2 regions of the Kluyvera sp. CRP genome follow, and region 2 is predicted to be linked to the other one. Evidence: predicted binding sites of a transcription regulator. Region 2 holds the regulator's gene; the other holds the start of a gene.
What was found. Region 2 encodes LexA, which represses DNA repair genes until DNA is damaged. Its sites were predicted from a motif close to TNCTGTATGTACATACAGNA; they were not measured.
Positions count from the first base shown of each region.

Region 1: a site for LexA is predicted at 7,564-7,583, ahead of K7B04_RS15315 (DinI-like family protein). Genes of this name have one in related genera too.

Region 1 covers NZ_CP082841.1:3,240,618-3,250,785, forward strand. Annotated here, with positions in the region: gene K7B04_RS15275 (B3/4 domain-containing protein) at 1-42, shown strand, start outside; gene K7B04_RS15280 (dihydrodipicolinate synthase family protein) at 64-957, shown strand; gene K7B04_RS15285 (MFS transporter) at 1,299-2,486, shown strand; gene K7B04_RS15290 (hypothetical protein) at 2,672-3,241, opposite strand; gene K7B04_RS15295 (LysR family transcriptional regulator) at 3,351-4,250, opposite strand; gene K7B04_RS15300 (cyclophilin-like fold protein) at 4,343-4,834, shown strand; gene K7B04_RS15305 (MFS transporter) at 4,966-6,183, shown strand; gene K7B04_RS15310 (alpha/beta hydrolase) at 6,209-7,237, shown strand; gene K7B04_RS15315 (DinI-like family protein) at 7,306-7,548, opposite strand; gene K7B04_RS15320 (thioredoxin fold domain-containing protein) at 7,677-8,237, opposite strand; gene K7B04_RS15325 (DUF2058 domain-containing protein) at 8,462-9,001, shown strand; gene K7B04_RS15330 (RluA family pseudouridine synthase) at 9,013-9,696, opposite strand; gene K7B04_RS15335 (cold shock domain-containing protein) at 9,887-10,168, shown strand, end outside.
Region 2 covers NZ_CP082841.1:731,674-741,841, reverse strand. Annotated here, with positions in the region: gene malM (maltose operon protein MalM) at 1-581, shown strand, start outside; gene ubiC (chorismate lyase) at 807-1,304, shown strand; gene ubiA (4-hydroxybenzoate octaprenyltransferase) at 1,319-2,191, shown strand; gene plsB (glycerol-3-phosphate 1-O-acyltransferase PlsB) at 2,272-4,701, opposite strand; gene K7B04_RS03380 (diacylglycerol kinase) at 4,830-5,198, shown strand; gene lexA (transcriptional repressor LexA) at 5,298-5,906, shown strand; gene dinF (MATE family efflux transporter DinF) at 5,975-7,294, shown strand; gene K7B04_RS03365 (CsbD family protein) at 7,421-7,630, shown strand; gene zur (zinc uptake transcriptional repressor Zur) at 7,684-8,199, opposite strand; gene K7B04_RS03355 (cupin domain-containing protein) at 8,325-8,813, shown strand; gene K7B04_RS03350 (conjugal transfer protein TraF) at 8,986-10,168, shown strand, end outside.

The DNA of each region.
Region 1 (10,168 bases), 2.5 Mb from region 2:
CTGTGGTTTGACGTTGCTCTCATCGAAGAACAACACCAGTAATATCATTCAGGAGAAACAGTTATGTTTACCGGCTTGTCGGCGTTTCCATTGACCCCAGTCACCACCAGCGGCGTGGATGAAAAAGGTTTCAGCCATATTCTTTCCCGTCTTACAGAGGCCCTGGTTGATTCTATGGGCATCCTGGGGTCAACCGGAAGCTACGCCTATCTGACCCGGGAGCAGCGCAAGCGCGTAGCAACGCTGGCAAAACGGCATGCCGGGGATATCCCTGTTATGGTGTGCGTGGGGTCGGTCAGTACCGATGCCATTCTGCATCTGGCAGATGATGCGCAGGCAGCTGGCGCGAATGCCCTGTTACTCCCGGCGGTCAGTTATCAATCACTCCGTGACGAAGAAGTCTTCTCACTCTTTGAGACCGTTACCCGGCACGTGTCTGTACCGGTATGTATCTACGATAATCCGGGCACTACGCATTTTACCTTTACGGATGAACTACACGGTCGTCTCTCATCACTTGAGGGTGTTCGCTCGGTCAAGATCCCTGGCGTCCCGGATAGTTCAGCTGCTGCGACTGAACGGGTAGAGGCCTTACGTCGACATCTGCGCCCTGGCGTAACAATCGGTATCAGTGGTGACGCTTATGCGGGGCTGGGATTAAACGCCGGTTGTGAAGTCTGGTATTCCGTGTGCGGTGGTCTGTTTCCTGAGATGGCGAAACAAATCACTGAAGCCGCGGCGGTAAAGGATCATCAACGCGTTACTGCCCTGACAGCCCGCCTTGAACCTTTGTGGGCGCTGTTCCGTAAACATGGTGGAAGTCTTCGTGTTATTGCCGCTGCCGCAGGTGTGCTTGGACTTACCAATACGGACTGCTTGCCTCGACCTCTACAGCCGTTGTCAGCAGATGATATCGCGGATATTGCCCGTGTGATAAGCAAGCTGGAGCTAAAGTAATCTACCATCTGGTTCGCCAGTCCTTCTGGAACCTGGCTGAATATCAATCATCATTACCTGTTTGAAGCAACATCTTTAGGTCCATTTCTCGCTCATTAGGCGCAACCATACTCAAATTTCCCACATTGCAGGAGATTTGAGTATGAACAAGCCACTGTGGAACAAAGACCGTATCATCGGCTAAAAAAAACCGCTTCAGATAACTCATCTCTGGACCAGAAGCGTCAGTCGAGCGAGCTCCCCCAGCCTGCCTATCATCGCTAATTCATGAAAAATGATTCTCATTAACATTTGTCCTGATGTGATGTTTAATAGCGTTTTTCCTATTCAAAGGATGTGAAATGAGTCTTCGATTTTCGACATTGCGTCGCATTCCCGGTGGCGTCTGGATTATTGGTTTCGTCAGCCTTTTGATGGATATTTCATCTGAAATGATCCACAGCCTCCTTCCACTTTTCATGGCAACGGCTTTAGGGGCCCCGGTAGTCATCATTGGACTCATAGAAGGAGTGGCTGAAGCGACGGCATTATGTGTCAAAGTTTTTTCGGGCGTTATCAGCGATTACATTGGCAAGCGTAAAGGGCTGGCTGTCCTTGGATATGGCCTTGGCGCGCTTAGCAAGCCGCTGTTCGCACTGGCCTCCACATCTGGAATGATATTCAGCGCGAGGATGATTGACCGTGTAGGAAAAGGAATAAGAGGGGCACCCCGAGATGCGCTCGTTGCTGACGTTACTCCGCCCGAGATCAGAGGGGCGGCTTATGGTCTGCGCCAGACACTGGACACGATGGGAGGGTTCCTCGGACCGCTGCTGGCAGTGGGCCTGATGCTGTTATGGAGTAATGATTTTCGCGCCGTTTACTGGGTGGCGGTCGTGCCAGCCTTTCTGGCCGTGGCCCTGTTATTCTGCGGATTGCATGAACCACGCACGCCTGTCGTGACCGCCAGGACGAACCCGATAAAAACAGAGAACCTGAAAAGACTGGGCGTAGATTGTTGGTGGGTGATAGGGCTCGGCGGGGTGTTTACTCTCGCCAGGTTTAGTGAGGCGTTCCTGGTTCTCAGAGCACATGAGGTCAATATTCCACTGGCTTTGATCCCTCTCGTTATGGTCGCCATGAATATTGTATTTTCATTTACAGCCTATCCGTTCGGACGCTTATCAGACATCACCAGTCACCGGCGATTGCTCCAGATGGGGCTGGTGGTGCTGATCGTGGCAGATTTAGTACTTGCTCTGAGTCATTCCTGGGTGGGGATTATTGTTGGCGTAGCATTGTGGGGTGTACATATGGGGATGACACAGGGGTTGCTGAACACGATGATTGCTCACACCGCACCAGCCGACCTTCGTGGAACGGCGTTCGGATTATTCAGTTTGTTGAGTGGCCTGGGATTACTGATAGCCAGTCTGGGGGCAGGATTGTTGTGGGACATCTGGGGTTCAGCTTCTACATTTTTTGCTGGCGCGATGATCTGTGTACTGACGTTGATTCTGACTCGGTTTGTCCCTGAGAAGTCCGAGTAATCAATCTGTGCCGATAAAATTCTGAGATACGCCGCTCAATAACTGCTGGCTGGGTAATGAGTCTATTCAGACGATGAGTCGACCTGGCGCTCCCGGCTTGCGGTTAAACCGGGAGGGGCAGGATAGGGTGCCATAATCGCCTGCACAACCTGAAGGCCTGGTCGTTTCAGAAGACGTTATTTTCCTCAGATACAGGGCCCAGTGGCACATCCGTACATCATGTATAGCGGAAATAAAGGTACTAAAGGGATCATGGCGACTTGGCCAAGCTCGCTAATCGTCTTGGTCTTATCATTGATGGAAACCACAATCGGGTGTTCTAACTGGTAGGCGGCGGCCAGATCGGGCGGGTACGATGAAGACCAAAATCCTGCTGCTTTAAACGAAACACCGAGGTGATCGTTATCAATTTGCACCGCATGATACTCATTGCGCAATTGGGTCAACTGCCCGGCATCCAGCTTGCGCTTATCCATCACAACCAGGTATTCCGCCGTCACCTCATGTTGTTCTACCTCAAAGCTAACCCGCACCCCGGCAGCCTGTTGGTGAAAGCGTTCATAAAAGGTCTTATAACGCTGATACTCCTGAGGTACACCGTTACGGTTAAAACGGTAACCATATTTAGCTGAGCTGGCGATAATGCCGGAGTCAGTGGGTTTTACAGCCACAATGGTATCCGTGGGCGGCAAGTTTGGTGCACTTGTACATCCTACAAGCATCACCACGGCCAGCAGCGATAAATATTTCATCATTTTGAGCGGTTCCTGTTCGCTATTTTCTCTGAGATATCAGGAGGTTTTTTAACACACGGAGACAAATATTTATCCTTGTATATCATCATTTCCGAACCTGCTTTTAACCCTACATTTTCTTGTTTATACGTAGCGCATCAACAACGAGTGAAAAAGCCGGTGAAGGCTGTTTACGGCTAGGGTAATAAAGATAGTAGCCTGGAAAAGGATGACACCAGGACTCAAGTACGTGTACGAGACGACCTTCGCGAATGTGTGAGCCGAACTCTTCTTCGGGCAAAAAGGCGATGCCTAACCCAGCCAGCGCAGCGTCGACAACATGTTCCGACGTATTAAACGTCAACTGTCCATTAACCCGGACGTTCAGTTCTCCTCCTTCCCGATCGAATTCCCAAACATAAATCCCCCCGGATCGAACCATACGCAGATTAATACACTGATGCTGCGTCAGATCATGGGGCGTTTGGGGAACCGGATATCGTTCGAAATAATCGGGCGAGGCTGCCGCGGCCATACGCAGTTTCGGGCCGATTGGCATCGCTATCATGTCCTTATCGATCGTATCACCAAGCCGTACGCCCGCATCAAAACGATCTGCCACGATATCCCGGAATCCGTGGTTTGCGTCGAACTCGATGTGAATATCCGGATACTCGCGCAGCAGTGGCGTCAGTTTGGGCAGAAGGGTCGTTTTCAACACGTTCGGCCCGCATGTAATTCGGACGGTACCCGCAGGCTTGTCCCGCAGTTCGGTCAGCATGTCCAGCTCAGCCTCAATCTCGTCAATGCGATGGCCCACTGACTGCAGCAGGCGCTCCCCGGCGGCCGTCGGGGACACGCTGCGGGTTGTCCGCGTCAGCAGGCGGATTTGCATCCGTTCTTCCAGCCCGGAAATCGCCTGGCTCAGCGCTGGCTGGGTCACGCCAAGCAGCGCGGCGGCACGTGTAAAACTGCCTTCCCGCGCTACGGTGACGAAAGAGAGTAAATCGTTGAGGTTGCGTCTGGCCATGTTCGTTTCCGATCTATTTATAAATTTTGCTTATAAGGCTATTAAGAATTCATTAGCTAGTTTTGCCGCTGCCTATTGGTAACAATAATGCGATGAATAAGTCAACGCTAAACAACACGCAAAATGCTCACGGCAAAACGTCGCTATTGCTGCTGCTCTTTATCGGGCTGCTGTGCGTCACGCAGTCCGTGATCGCGGATGACAACGAACGGGTAGCTGTACAGGAGACGCTGATGAAAGTTGAGATTGTCGTGAACGGTGAGATCGCGACTGCCACCCTCTATGACTCGCCGACAGGTCGGGATTTTGCATCATTACTTCCCCTCAGTCTGACGCTGCAGGATTACGCCGATATTGAACGCATTAGCGATCTACCGCGCAGGCTTTCCACGGCACAGGCTCCGGAAGGAATGACGCCGGAAGCGGGTGATATGGCTTTCTACGCGCCCTGGGGCAACCTGGCGATTTTTGTCCAGGGTAGACCTTACGCCCGTTCTCTGATCCCGGTAGGGAAAATCGATTCAGGACTGCCCGCCCTGCAGCGCCAGGGACCGTTTAGGGTGCAGATCAGGGCCGTAGACTAAGCGGTCACGCGCTCCCAAAACCGCGTTCCCTTTAATTACCAGACTATCCCTCACATCGTCACATCGGTGTCTCTTGCAGGCCGATGGCGCAAAGGGAGGGCATCGTATTATCTACAGAAAAGAAAGGCTTAATGCGTAATCAGAAAATTGAAACCAGAAACAAAAACGAAGCAAGTGAAAAACAGCGGGCGCACTGGTGCGGCGTTTTTGCCATGACGCTGTGCGTCTTCGCCCTGATCGCCTCTGAATTTATGCCGGTCAGCCTCCTGACGCCGATGGCGCACTCCCTGAATGTTACCGAAGGCATGGCCGGACAGGGGATCGCCATTTCCGGCGCGTTTGCGGTGATGACTAGCCTGTTTATTTCCAGACTGGCAGGCACGCTTGACCGAAAAATTCTGCTGCTCGGCCTGACGAGCATGATGGCGCTTTCCGGTGCTGTCATCGCGATGGCGCCCAACTACCTGATCTATATGGCAGGTCGCGCCCTGATTGGCATCGTCGTCGGCGGGTTCTGGTCGATGTCGGCGGCGACAGCAATGCGGCTGGTACCGGTGCACCGTGTTCCGTTGGCGCTGGCTATTTTCAATAGCGGTAATGCGCTGGCAACCGTCGTGGCTGCCCCCTTGGGCAGTTGGCTGGGAGCGGTCATCGGCTGGCGGGGAGCCTTCTTCTGCCTGTTACCTGTCGCCATCCTCGCGTTTATCTGGCAACTGCTCAGCCTACCGTCCATGCCGGTTACCCGCCAGCCAACTGGGGCCAGCAATATTTTCACGCTGTTTCGCCGCCGGGTGGTGACGCTGGGCATGCTGGGTGTTGGGATTTTCTTTATGGGGCAGTTCACGCTCTTTACCTACATCCGGCCTTTCCTTGAGGCGGTCACGAAGGTCGATGCCTCAGCGGTGACCCTCATCCTGCTGGTCATCGGTATGGCCGGTTTCATCGGCACCACGCTAATTGGCCGGGTATTGAAGCGTGGATTCTACCCAACCCTGATGGCGATTCCCGTGCTGATGGCGATTGTCGCGCTAGCCCTGATCGCGTTTGGCAGCCAGGCGGCCATCGTGACGGCGTTGCTCGGACTGTGGGGGTTGATTTCAACCGCCGCGCCCGTGGGATGGTGGGCATGGGTTCCACGCACGTTTCCTCAGAATGCTGAAGCGGGCGGCGGGCTGATGGTGGCGATGGTGCAACTGTCTATTGCGCTGGGATCTACCGTGGGGGGCCTGCTGTTCGACCATCATGGCTACCAGAGCACCTTCCTGGCCAGCGCCGCGATGTTGATCATTGCAACCGTACTGATTTTTCTGACCTCACGTGCAGATGCATCTGCACGTGACCATTCATAATACTAATCCTGATAAGGAAACCATCATGAATAAATTTACGTTAGCGCTGGGGCTGTTCATCAGTGCATTTGCCACCTCTGCGGCAGATATGTCCAGAGGTGCTGACAACTTTTATAAAAGCGATAAGGTGACGCAGCAAAAAGTGACCTTTAAAAACCAGTATCAGATGAACGTGGTCGGCAATCTGTTTATCCCGAATACGATGAATCAGAACGCTAAAAACCCAGCGATTGTCGTTGGACATCCAATGGGCGCGGTCAAGGAACAAAGCGCAAACCTGTATGCGCAGAAGCTGGCGGAGCAGGGGTTTGTCACGCTGGCGATTGATCTTTCGTTCTGGGGAGAAAGCGAAGGTAAACCGGGGCACCTGATTTCACCGGAAATCTACACGGATGACTTCAGTGCGGCGGTTGATTATCTCAGTACACAGCCGTTTGTCGATCCAGAAAACATCGGCGTGCTGGGTATCTGCGGCAGCGGAAGCTTTGTTATCAGCGCCGCGAAAATAGACCCGCGGATGAAAGCCATCGCCACCGTCAGCATGTATGACATGGGAGCCGCGTTCCGTAACGGCCTTAACCATTCCCAGACGCTGGAACAACGCAAGGCGTTTATCCAGTCTGCCATTGAGCAGCGTTTTGCTGAGTTCAAAGGGGGAGATACCGCGTATATTCCGGGCACCGTGAATAAACTGGAGGCTTCCACGCCGGAAATTCAGCGCGAGTTCTTTGATTTCTATCGTACCAAACGCGGCGGCTACACTCCGCAGGGCGAGAAAGAAGAACTGACGACAAAACCAATGCTGAGCAGTATCGGTAAGTTTATGAACTTCTACCCGTTCAACGATATTGAAACCATTTCACCGCGTCCGATGCTCTTTATTACCGGCGAACGGGCCCATTCAAAAGAGTTCAGCGAGGACGCCTTCAAACGTGCCGGTCAGCCTAAAGAGCTGTATGTCGTTCCGGATGCGGGACACGTCGATTTGTATGACCGCACGGACGTGATCCCCTTCGACAAACTGGCCGACTTTTTCCGTAGCAACCTGAAATAACGCACTCGGTCAAGAACCAGGCGAGTTGAGGGAACCGATGGGTTCCCTTTTTTGCGTGTACTGCCGTCTTACTCGCTGACCAGCCAGAATTCCGCCTCATCAAACATTTCTGTGACGACTCTGCTTATCTGCTCTTTCTCATGTTTGCTGGCATCAGTGTTGATGGCGGGCAGCGTCATCATGGGTTTGACGCGGACTTCCGCGTCAGGAAATACGCTGTGCACTCTTTTGCTCAACTCTGCCAGGATTATCTCTTTCGCGCCGGGCAAACCTTCAAAATTCCGTTTGTCGTAGACGAGTTCCACAAACATGCTTTTACTCCAGTTAACTGTATATAAAAACAGTATATAAACCGTCTGCGTTAGCAGTGTCAATTTTATTTCGCAATAAAAAACCCCGGCAGGCGGGGTTTCAATCACGAGGAGTATGCCAGGGCAGGCTACAATGCTTTACCGCTGATCTTTTCCAGAATGGCGTCAGGCTTCGCGCTACCCAGAATCACCTTCGGTGGGTTATCCAGCACGATCATCGTAGGCGTTAGCTGGATGCCCAGTCGTTCAGCCAGCGCAGACTGTTTGACGACTTCATCCGAACAGCTGGCGCTGGTGTCATTATTGGGCAGAAACCCGGCCATGGCCCCTTGCAGGCTCTTTTGACGATCGTCTGAGCACCAGACGCGACCCATATCTTCAATCACGGAATCGCGAATAGAAGGGGGAGCAACGGTCAGAAACGACATGGTTAGCCCGGCATCGTTGTAACTCTTGATGTTCTTGACGACCTGAGAACAGAAAGAGCATTGGTTGTCGATGAACACCAGAACCTTGTGTTTTTCATCGGCGGCGGTGAATGTCACCGGGGTTAATTCAGGCAGAGTACGGTCGAGATCCTTTAATGCTTCTGCGGTACTGTCATCGGCGCTGGCCGGGGCATCAGCGGAAAAAACGTTAAAACTCATCGCCCAGACAACTGGCAGGGCAATCAGCGGAATCACTTTCACGGTATACCTCATTGGATAATGCTCAGGATCGTCAACGGCATCTACGGATGATGTTTTTAGCATCAACTGTAAAACGCTGTGACTGTAGCCGATCGTCACGGACGCGATCAATGTTTATTTTTTGTACAAAATGCATCGAAAGGGGAAGGCGTTCTGCAATCTGGAATCGACGCGAACATTACGGGTATAATCTTGCAAAATTTATCAATGAGTTTAGAGCGAAGATGACAAAACTGACCTTACAAGAGCAGATGCTAAAAGCGGGGCTGGTCACCAGTAAAAAAATGGCTAAGGTCCAGCGCACGGCGAAAAAGTCGCGCGTTCAGGCCCGCGAAGCGCGAGAAGCGGTAGAGGAAAACAAAAAAGCGCAGCTTGAGCGCGATAAGCAACTGAGTGAGCAGCAGAAACAGGCGACGCTGTCGAAAGAGTACAAAGCGCAGGTCAAACAGCTGATCGAGATGAACCGCATCACCGTTGCCCGAGGCGATATCAACTTTAACTTTACCGACAATAACGTGATCAAAAAGATGGCGGTGGATAAGCCGACGCAGACACAGCTGATCAACGGTCGTCTGGCCATTGCGCGGCTGGCGACTAACGCCGCGTGTGAAAGTGAATACGCCATTATTCCGGCGGTTGTGGCGGAGAAAATTGCGCAGCGTGATGCCACCAGCATCGTTCTGCACAGTGCGCTCAGTCAGGAAGTACAGGACGAAGACGATCCGTACGCTGATTTCAAAATCCCTGACGATTTGATGTGGTAACCCACTTCAGATTAGAACGGGCTGGCGCTGTGGGCGTTGATCTTCTCCTGGCTAACAGGATGAACAAAACAGAGTGCGCTGGCATGTAGCATAAGACGTGGCGTTTCTTCGGTTCCAGGCTGTTCGCGGCCACCATACAGGTCGCAACCCAGAATCGGGTAGCCCAACTGCTCGCAGTGAATGCGTAGCTGATGAGTGCGCCCGGTTTCAGGAACAAGTTGAACGCGAGTCAGTGCCAGGCGGTGGTGATAAAAACGGCTCACAACCTGATAGCGAGAACGTGCCGGTTTGCCGTTAAGGGCGGAAATGGACATCCGCGGAAAACGCGCGGGGTCTTTAGCAATTGGCGCATCAATCACCCCTTCATCCTCGCTCAGGTGCCCGCACAGTAGGGCGCTGTAGGTTTTTGTCACTGAACGCTGGCTGAACTGCTGGCAAAGGGCGGCATTGATGGCCTTATTGCGGGCGATGACCATCAGCCCGGATGTGCCGAAATCCAGGCGATGGACCAGCGTGCAGTCGGGAAATTGCTGAACCAGACGATAGTGTACGGAATCGAGGTTCTGCGGATTTTTCCCCGAGAGGCTGAGCAACCCGCTGGGCTTATTGATAATCAGCAGATGCGCGTCCTGATGGAGTATCTCTATTTGCTCATGGCAAGGTGGGGCAATAAAGGTATCGAGAATGGTAGACATCTGGCTGCACGGCTGGAGAGTGGGTGCGGATGATACCCAATTTTTCGCCAACAGGCGAATCCGACGAGGTCGCACGGTGGAAATTTATCATCCACACTTAAGCCAAAGACATAGTCTGCGCGGGCATTGTGCATTACACTGCGCGCTGCAAAAATTGAGTTGATAAACGATTAACCAGGCGGTAACGGCGATGAATGGAACAATCACAACGTGGTTTAAAGATAAAGGTTTTGGATTTATCAAAGATGAAAATGGCGACAATCGCTATTTTCATGTGATTAAGGTTGCCAACCCTGAGCTGATTAAAAAAGATGCGGCGGTAACTTTTGAACCCACGACCAATAACAAAGGGCTGTCAGCCTATGCGGTGAAGGTGATCCCGGATAGCAAGTACATCTATATCGCGGGCGAGAAGATCAAGCTGACGTCAATCAAGTCTTTCCTGGTCTACAGCGAAGAAGTTCCTGCTGAG
Region 2 (10,168 bases):
CGTTCTTCCCAAGCAGCTACTTCACCTACCAGGAGCCTGGCGTAATGAGCGCCGACCGTCTGGAAGGGGTGATGCGCCTGACGCCGGCGCTGGGCCAGCAAAAACTCTATGTTCTGGTGTTTACCACCGAGAAAGATCTCCAGCAAACCACGACGCTGCTGGATCCGGCAAAAGCCTACGCTAAAGGCACCGGTAACGCGGTGCCGGATATTCCTGACCCGATCGCTAAACACACCACCGACGGTCTGGTGAAGCTGAAGGTGAAAACCAACAGCAGCTCCAGCGTTCTGGTTGGCCCGCTGTTTGGCTCTTCCGGCCCGGCTCCGGTCACTGTCGGCAACACGGCGGCTCCGGTTGCCAGCGCACCCGCAGCGGCCCCGGTCGTGGCGCCAGTTGCGGCTCCGGCAGCGAAAACTGAACCGATGCTCGACGATACGGAAAGCTACTTCAACAACGGGATTAAACAGGCCGTGGCGAAAGGGGATATCGACAAAGCCCTGAAACTGATGAATGAAGCCGAACGCCTGGGATCTAAATCTGCTCGTTCCACCTTTATCGGCGCTGTAAAAGGCAAGGGGTAAGTTCTCCCCGCAGCGCCGATGTTTAGGCGAAGCCTTTCGGTGTGCCCTGTCGGGCACACCTTTTTTATACGCTTCATCCTTCAAGCTGCGATGATGAACGGCATATAGCGCAAAGCAAACTGTTGCACTGCTGTTGCGCTAATGATCGTATTTGACCATTACTGCACCCCCTCCCGCGGCTTTCTGCGATACAATGGCGAAACGCTTTGTATTGGAGAGACAGGCATGTCGCACCCTGCACTGACGCAACTGCGCGCGCTGCGCTATTTTGACGTCATTCCCCCGCTTGAACCCACTCAGCGCGACTGGCTGATGCTGGAAGATTCGATGACCAAACGGTTTGAGCAGTTTGGGAAACCGGTTAGCGTAACGCTTTTAAACGAGGCGTTTGTCAGCCGCGATGCGCTGGTAGAAGAACAACACCTGTTGCCAGAAGAGTCTCGCTATTGGTTGCGAGAAATATTATTGTGCGTCGGCGGTGAGCCGTGGCTTGCCGGGCGCACCGTGGTGCCAGAGTCGACCCTCTGTGGGCCGGAGCTGGCGCTACAAAACCTGGGGCAGACGCCGCTGGGTCGTTATCTGTTTACGTCGTCGACGCTGACGCGAGACTTTATTGAGATAGGCCGTCATGATGCGCTGTGGGGGCGTCGTTCCCGTCTCCGCCTGAGCGGTAAACCGCTGCTGTTAACCGAGCTGTTTTTACCGGCATCGCCGCTGTACTAAGAGGAAGAAGAAGAATGGAGTGGAGTCTGAAGCAGAACAAGCTACTGGCTTACCATCGACTGATGCGTACGGATAAACCGATCGGCGCGCTGCTGCTGCTGTGGCCGACGCTGTGGGCACTGTGGGTCGCCTCACCGGGCGTACCGCCGCTGTGGATCCTGGCGGTGTTTGTGGCGGGCGTCTGGCTGATGCGCGCCGCAGGCTGCGTGGTCAACGATTATGCGGATCGTAAATTCGACGGCCACGTGAAACGCACGGCCAACCGTCCGCTGCCGAGCGGCGCGGTCACGGAGAAAGAGGCCCGTACGCTGTTTATCGTGCTGGTGGCGCTCTCTTTCCTGCTGGTGCTGACGCTCAACACGATGACCATTCTGTTGTCGGTGGCGGCGCTGGCGCTGGCCTGGGTTTACCCGTTTATGAAGCGTTATACCCACCTGCCGCAGGTGGTGCTGGGGGCGGCGTTTGGCTGGTCAATTCCGATGGCCTTCGCGGCGGTCAGCGAGTCACTGCCGCTGAGCTGCTGGCTGATGCTGCTGGCGAATATTTTGTGGGCGGTGGCCTATGATACCCAGTATGCGATGGTTGACCGTGATGATGACGTGAAGATTGGCATCAAATCCACGGCGATTCTGTTCGGCGATAACGACCGTCTGATTATCGGTATCCTGCAGGCGTGCGTGCTGGCGCTGATGGCGCTTATCGGCTGGTTGAACGGCCTGAACTGGGAGTTTTACTGGTCAATCCTGATCGCCGGTGCGCTGTTCGTCTACCAACAGAAGCTGATCCGCCACCGCGAGCGTGGGCCGTGCTTCCAGGCGTTTATGAACAATAACTACGTGGGTCTGGTGCTGTTTATTGGGCTGGCGATGAGCTACTGGCAGTTCTGAGTTTGGCATGAAACTGTCGCCTGGCCGGCACCCAATAAGCGAATAAAAAAATCCCCGGTACAGACCGGGGATTTTTGTTTTTACTGTGCCGCCTCTTCCTGCGTCACGCTCTCGATCGTCAAGCGCACGTCCGAGGTAATCAGGCCCGCCATCATCTGGTAAACCTTCATCGTCTCTTCCGGCTCGGCGTCGCCGCTGTCGCTGATATAGCCCTCATCGCGGAGCGTCAGTACCAGCGACGAGAACACCGCTTTATCAAAGAACTCCGGCGAGTTGATGCCGTGCAGCACCGACAGACGCTGCGCCAGCGTACGGCTCTCTTTCTCCAGCGTACTGCGGTTCATCGACGGGTTGCCGCTCAGCAGCCAGAAGGTGATCGCGTAGCGTTGCAGTGTCTCGCGCGCCCCGGCCGCCAGCAGTTGAAGCGTGCGGGAGTGTGACGCGTTGATGCGCAGCTCGCCGTTCTGCTCGGTAATCAGCGCCTGACGCGCCATTTCGGCGATCAGCGTATCAATGACTGCCGGCAGCTCTTCACGCGTCCAGCGCAGGAACAGCTCGGCTTTCAGCATCGGATACAGCGTTTCGATCATACTCAACACCTGGTCACGGGAGATCTGGCGATGTTGAGTCATGATGGTGGCCAACAGCGACGGCATAATCAGCATGTGCGCGATGTTGTTGCGGTAGTACGTCATCAGCACCGCCTGCTCGCGCGGCAGAATGATGATGTCGCCGATGGTGTCTTTCTCGACTTCGAACTTGTTCATCTGCAGCGCGTGGTCGATAAGCTCGCTGGCGGAGGCTTTTGGCGCGGTAGCATCCGGCGCGTACGGCGCATTACGCATTAACGCCAGGTAGCATTCCAGCTGCTGCGTCAGCTGTTCGCGGGTCAGCGAACGCTGGCGAGAGGCCAGCAGCGCGGTGCAGCACAGGTTCATGGCGTTGGCGGCACCGGCGTTGTTAATGCGCACCATCAGCTCGCCCGCCAGTTTATTGACGGTCGGCGTCAGCCACGCCGGGCGTACGGCTTCGATCGGGTCGATCGACTCGCGCCACTCCGGCACGTGGTGGTTCAGGTAGGTCATCAGCGGCATGGGTTCGCCGAAGTTGACGTAGCCCTGGCCGAGATTACGCAGCTTGCTCAGACCGCGCAGCATCTGCGGCAGGCTCTCTTTCTCTTTGGTCGCGCCGCGCAGCTCTTTGGCGTAGGTACCCACTTCCATCACGTGCTCGTAGCCGATGTAAATCGGCACTAACGTAATCGGGCGAGTACCGCCGCGCAGCATTGCCTGAATGGTCATCGACAGGGTGCCGGTTTTCGGATCCAGCAGGCGGCCGGTACGGGAACGCCCGCCTTCCACGAAGTATTCAACGGAGTAGCCGCGGCTGAACAGCTCGCCGAGGTATTCGCGGAACACCGTGGAGTACAGCTTGTTGCCCTTAAAGGTACGGCGGATAAAGAACGCGCCCAGGCGGCGGAAAATCGGGCCAGCCGGCCAGAAGTTCAGGTTGATACCGGCAGCAATATGCGGCGGCACCAGCCCCTGGTGATAGAGCACGTAAGAGAGCAACAGGTAGTCCATATGGCTACGGTGGCAGGGCACGTAGACGATTTCATGGCCGTCGTGCGCCAGCTGGCGTACGCGCTCGGCGTTATGGACGTTAATCCCCTGATACAGACGGTTCCAGGTAAAGCTGAGGATACGGTCGGTGAGGCGAATCATCTCGTAGGAGAAGTTCGCCGCAATCTCTTCCATTAGCGCAATGGCGTTTTGCTGCGCCTTCTCGTGCGAGATTTTCTTGCTGCGCGCTTCGTCTTCTACCGCCTTGGCGATGGCTTTCGACGCCAGCAGCTTTTTGAACAGGTCGTGACGCGCCGGCAGACGCGGGCCAACCGCCGCCAGACGCTGACGGGCAAAGTGCATACGCGCGACGCGCGCCAGCTTCTGAGCAATGATTTTGTCCGTGCCGTGTTCGTCGGCCATGCGGCGCAGCGACACGGACGGCGAGAAGCGCACGAAGCTATCGCGGCCCAGCCAGGAGACAGCGAAGAATTTCTGGAAGCCGTTGAGCATTCGCAGCGGCGGGTTTTCCTCGCCTTTTTCGCGGCCAGGCGAACGCCCGAACATCACGGAGACCGGCACCATTTGCACATCCAGATCCGGATTGCTGCGGTGCAGATCGAGGTAGTCGTGGAACAGCTTGATCGACTCTTCTTTCGGCGTGTAGTAGGTGAACACGCGCGGGCCGCCGTGGATAAACACGTAGCGCGGCAGCAGGGTGCCGTCGATTTCCAGCGGTTCAAGCGGGTCAGGTAAATCGTGCGCCAGACATTGGGCGCGCAGCGTCAGCAGGTCGGCCTTAGAATTATAAGGCAGGACGTACATAATCGGACGCGAGGTATCAAGCCCTAATTCCTGTGCAGGCTCTGCGGGAATAGACTTGCTTTTTACCAGTACGCTTAATGGTAAATTCAGTAATTTGTAGTAAATTCGTGGCCAGCCGGACATAAACGATGTAAAGCCTCTGGTTAATCATGCAAATGCGCGGCAAGAATATCAGAAAGTCAGCAGAATTTCTGTTCTACCGCTTCATAACACGCATTGTCATTGACGTAATAACAAAAAAGGTTCTTGAGATGGCCAATAATACCACCGGGCTCACCCGAATCATCAAAGCAGCGGGCTATTCCTGGAAAGGATTTCGCGCGGCGTGGATCAACGAAGCCGCGTTCCGCCAGGAGGGTGTCGCGTCGGTGCTGGCGATTATTATCGCCTGCTGGCTGGATGTCGACGCGATTACGCGCGTGCTGCTCATCGGCTCCGTCCTGTTGGTGATGATAGTGGAAATTCTCAATAGTGCACTGGAAGCGGTGGTGGACCGCATCGGCTCCGAATACCACGAGCTGTCCGGGCGGGCAAAAGACATGGGATCGGCGGCGGTGCTGCTGGCGATTTTCGTCGCGCTCATCACCTGGGGCACGCTGCTGTGGGCGCATTTCCACTAAAGCTGTGAAAACTGCCTGATTTCGTGCGTTTTATGGTTTCAAAATAAACACTAGCTGTATATACTCACAGCATAACTGTATATACACCCAGGGGGCGGAATGAAAGCGTTAACGACCAGGCAGCAAGAGGTGTTTGATCTCATCCGGGATCACATCAGCCAGACGGGCATGCCGCCGACGCGTGCGGAAATTGCTCAGCGCTTGGGGTTCCGTTCCCCGAACGCGGCTGAAGAGCACCTGAAAGCGCTGGCGCGTAAAGGTGTCATCGAGATTGTCTCCGGCGCTTCTCGCGGTATCCGCCTGCTGGTGGAAGAAGAAGAAGGTCTGCCGCTGGTGGGCCGCGTCGCGGCGGGCGAACCGCTGCTGGCGCAGCAGCATATCGAAGGCCATTACCAGGTTGACCCGTCGCTGTTCAAACCGAGCGCCGACTTCCTGCTGCGCGTTAGCGGCATGTCGATGAAAGATATCGGGATTATGGACGGCGACCTGCTCGCGGTGCATAAGACTCAGGACGTACGTAACGGCCAGGTCGTTGTCGCGCGCATCGACGAAGAAGTCACGGTCAAACGCCTGAAAAAACAGGGTAACGTCGTCGAACTGCTGCCAGAAAACAGCGAATTTAAGCCGATCGTGGTGGATCTGCGTCAGCAGAATTTCTCCATTGAAGGGCTGGCCGTTGGCGTTATCCGCAACGGCGAATGGCTGTAAAAACTCCCCCTCTCTAATGGCTGCGATACATCCGCTATCGCAGCCTTTTTTCGTTCTGGTTGATACCCATGTCGCTACTCACTTCCGCTGATAAAGCGCTGTGGCGCCTTGCGCTACCGATGATCTTCTCCAACATTACCGTGCCTCTTCTGGGTCTGGTCGATACCGCCGTCATCGGTCACCTGGACAGCCCCGTCTATCTGGGCGGTGTCGCTATTGGGGCGACGGCGACCAGCTTCCTGTTTATGCTGCTGCTGTTTCTACGTATGAGTACAACCGGCCTGACGGCGCAGGCCTTTGGCGCGAAAAACCCGCAGGCGCTGGCACGCGCGCTGGTGCAACCGTTGATGCTGGCGCTGGGCGCCGGGTTGCTGATCATTGTGTTTAAAACCCCGCTGATTAATCTGGCGCTGTCTATCGTTGGCGGCAGCGGTGAGGTGCTAGAGCAGGCGCGTCGCTTCCTCGCCATTCGCTGGCTCAGCGCGCCTGCTTCCCTGGCGAACCTGGTCCTGCTGGGGTGGCTACTGGGCGTGCAGTATGCGCGCGCGCCGGTGGTGCTGCTCGTGGTGGGGAATGTGCTGAACATTGTGCTCGACCTGTGGCTGGTGATGGGTCTGCACATGAACGTGCAGGGCGCCGCGCTCGCTACGGCGATTGCCGAATACGCCACCCTGCTGGTCGGGCTGGGAATGGTACACAAGGTGATGGCGATGCGCGGCATCTCCTGGGCGATGCTGAAAACCGCCTGGCGCGGCAACATCCGCCGCCTGCTGGCGCTCAACCGCGACATTATGCTGCGTTCCCTGCTGTTACAGCTGTGCTTCGGCGCGGTCACCGTCTTTGGCGCGCGGCTCGGTGGTGAAGTGGTGGCGGTGAACGCGGTGCTGATGACGATGCTCACTTTCACCGCCTACGCGCTGGATGGCTTCGCTTATGCGGTGGAGGCGCACTCCGGCCAGGCGTATGGCGCGCGTGATGGCAGCAAACTGCTTGAGATCTGGCGCGCCGCGTGCCGTCAGGCGGGCGTGGTGGCGCTGGCTTTTGCGCTGGTATACGCCGTGTTTGGCGAAAATATCGTCGCCTTGCTTACCTCGCTGCCCGAACTGCAGCAACTGGCCGACCGTTACGTGCTGTGGCAGGTGGTGCTGCCGGTGATTGGCGTCTGGTGTTATCTGCTGGACGGCATGTTTATCGGCGCCACGCGAGGCGCCGAGATGCGCAACAGCATGGCGGTCGCCGCCGCCGGTTTTGCGCTGACGCTGCTGGCACTGCCGGTGCTTGGCAACCATGGGCTGTGGCTGGCGTTGGCCGTTTTCCTCGCGCTGCGCGGCCTGTCGCTGGCGTATATCTGGCGTCGCCACTGGCGAAATGACAGCTGGTTTTCCTGATGTGATGGTTAAAGATTCCGAATAGTGAATCATGCTCAGAATGACTGACTACAATTAACCTCACGCTTAGCGAAAAAGAGTTCACACTCTCTCGCTATTCATTCACTGACGATCGAGGATTCAATGATGAATAAAGACGAAGTCGGCGGTAACTGGAAGCAGCTTAAAGGTAAAGTGAAAGAGCAATGGGGCAAACTGACCGATGATGACATCACGGTGATCGAAGGTAAACGCGATCAGCTGGTCGGTAAAATCCAGGAACGTTATGGATACGCAAAAGATCAGGCGGAAAAAGAGGTGGATAGCTGGGATAAACGGCACAATCACCGCTGGTAACGCACTCCTCCTGCCCATGCGTACAAGGAGGTACGCTCCCCATCAATCCCGCGTTAGCGGGATTTCTTTTTAATATGAATCGTATGGTCGTGATGGCAATGTTCATGCGCGCGACAGGCTTCAACTTCCACGCAGGCGGAACACAGCCCGTGCGCTTCAATGACGTTGTGGCGCAGCGCAAAGCCCATCTTTGCTGCCAGCGTATGCATGATGTCCTCAACGCCTTCCGCACACTCTTCTTTCACCACGCCGCAGCGATCGCAGATAAACATTGCGGAGGTGTGGGTCGGCTGATCGAACAGGTGGCACAGGACGTAGCTGTTAGCGGACTCGACCTTGTGCACGAAGCCCTGCTCAAGCAGAAACTCCAGCGCGCGGTAGACGGTCGGCGGCTTGGCCTGCGGCTCTTTCTCGCGCAGCAGATCCAGCAGGTCATAGGCGCTGATTGCCCCTTCCTGCAGACTCATCAGGCGCAACACTTCGAGACGTTGCGGAGTCAGGCGCACGCCGCGTTGCGCGCACAGCTTTTCAGCTTGCGCTAACAGTTCTTGCGTGGTGGTCTTATCCATTGGCGTCCTCAGGTTACGGGGAAATAAACCCCTACTTTACCATGTTATGCCGGAAACGCCGAGTTTCCACAGGTGTGCTATAGCTGTGTTATAGCAGGTGCACTTCACACTCAGGATGAAAAATGATGAAAAGACCCGACTGTATTCGCCATTGGCACGATGTTGAAGGACCGGATGACTCTACCTATCCCGACAGCGATGAGCGCTTCTCCATCGGCGCGCCGCTGGCTCGTGCGCTGGGGCTGAGACATCTTGGTATTCACCACGAGCGCTTGCCGCCAGGCCGACGCACTTCCTACCCGCATGCCGAGAGCGACGAAGAGGAGTTTATCTACGTACTGGAAGGTTATCCGCAGGCGTGGATTAACGGCTATCTGTGGAAGCTGGAACCCGGTGACAGCGTGGGCTTTCCGGCAGGAACCGGCGTTTGCCATACCTTTATCAACAACACGTCAGAAGAGGTCCGGCTGCTGGTGGTGGGGGAAGCCAATAAGAAACACAACCGGATTTACTACCCGCTAAATGCCTCGTATGCCGTCACGCGCGACGATCGCTGGGTGGACCATCCGCCGCAGTTTTTTGGCCCGCACGATGGAAAACCTGGGCGAAATTAGCCTCTTCTTCTATAAAGATTAGAGCGCTTATTAAAAATAACGATAACCGAAGAAAATTTCAGTTAGGGGAACAAGACGCTTTTTCCCTCGCTATTCACAGCAACAGTTCGTCTCCATCCAGGTGATAACGGGTGGAGGGTTGTTTCATTACAGACAATAAGACGAGCATACTGTGAATAAAAAAGACAAATTTTCGCTGATGGGGGTGGCTGTCTCCTTTTTTGTGGCGGGACAGGCAGGGGCGGCAAATGGTTGGTCGGAAGCCCGTAACGACGCGATGGGCGGCACGGGCGTGGCCTCTGCGAACTATGGCAGCGGCGTGTTAATTAACCCGGCGCTACTGGCAAAGGCAAAACCGGATGACGATATCACGCTGATTGTGCCGTCAATTGGCGCGCAGATCTCCGATAAGGACGACCTGCGCAACAAAATCGACGATATCAGCGATGATGTTAACAACTATCGGCGGGTGCTGCGCACGATGAATCCCGTCGATCTTCTCAATCCCAATAGCGCGGCATCCCGGCAAGTTTCGGTCGCGGCGGGGGATTTGGCGGATCAGCTCTCCTCGTTAAAGGGCAAGACGGCGAACGCTAAAGCCGGTGCGGGGTTGGCGATCAGCATTCCAAACGATGTGCTGGACGTTGCTTTCGTCACCAAAGCCAGCGCCAGAGCGCGGGTCAGCTCCTATATCGATCAGGGTGATATCAACCTGCTGCACGGCGTTGAAGCGGTGCCGTTAAGTGCGATTGGCGTCAATCCGCAGGATTTGAAGTCTCAGGGCTATGGCCGTGCGGCTATCGTGTCCGACTATGGTGTGGCGATTGCCCGCCAGTTCGATCTCGGCGGTGTGCCGGTTTCGCTGGGCGTGACGCCAAAACTGCAGCAAACCTGGCTCTATAACTACACCGTGTCGATCTACAACTTCAGCAGCGACGACATCAACAGCAGCCGCTATCGCAACGATGATACCGGCTTTAACGTTGACGCCGGGGTGGCCGCTGATTTTGGTGATAACTGGACGGTGGGCTTAAGCGGACAAAACCTCTTCTCGCGCGATATCGACACCAAAGAGGTGGCTGGCGTACGCGATACGTATCAGATTCGCCCGCTGGTGACCGCAGGCGTAGCCTGGCATACCGATCTTGTGACCTTAAGCGCCGATGGTGATTTGACGGAAACCAAGGGCTTTAAAAGTGAAGATACGTCGCAGTACGTCGGCGTTGGCGCGGAAGTACGTCCGCTGGACTGGCTGGCGGTGCGCGCGGGTTACCGTGCTGATGTAAAAAATAACGACAGCAACGTCTTTACCGGCGGCGTCGGCTTTGCGCCCTTTAACCGGGTGCACGTCGACC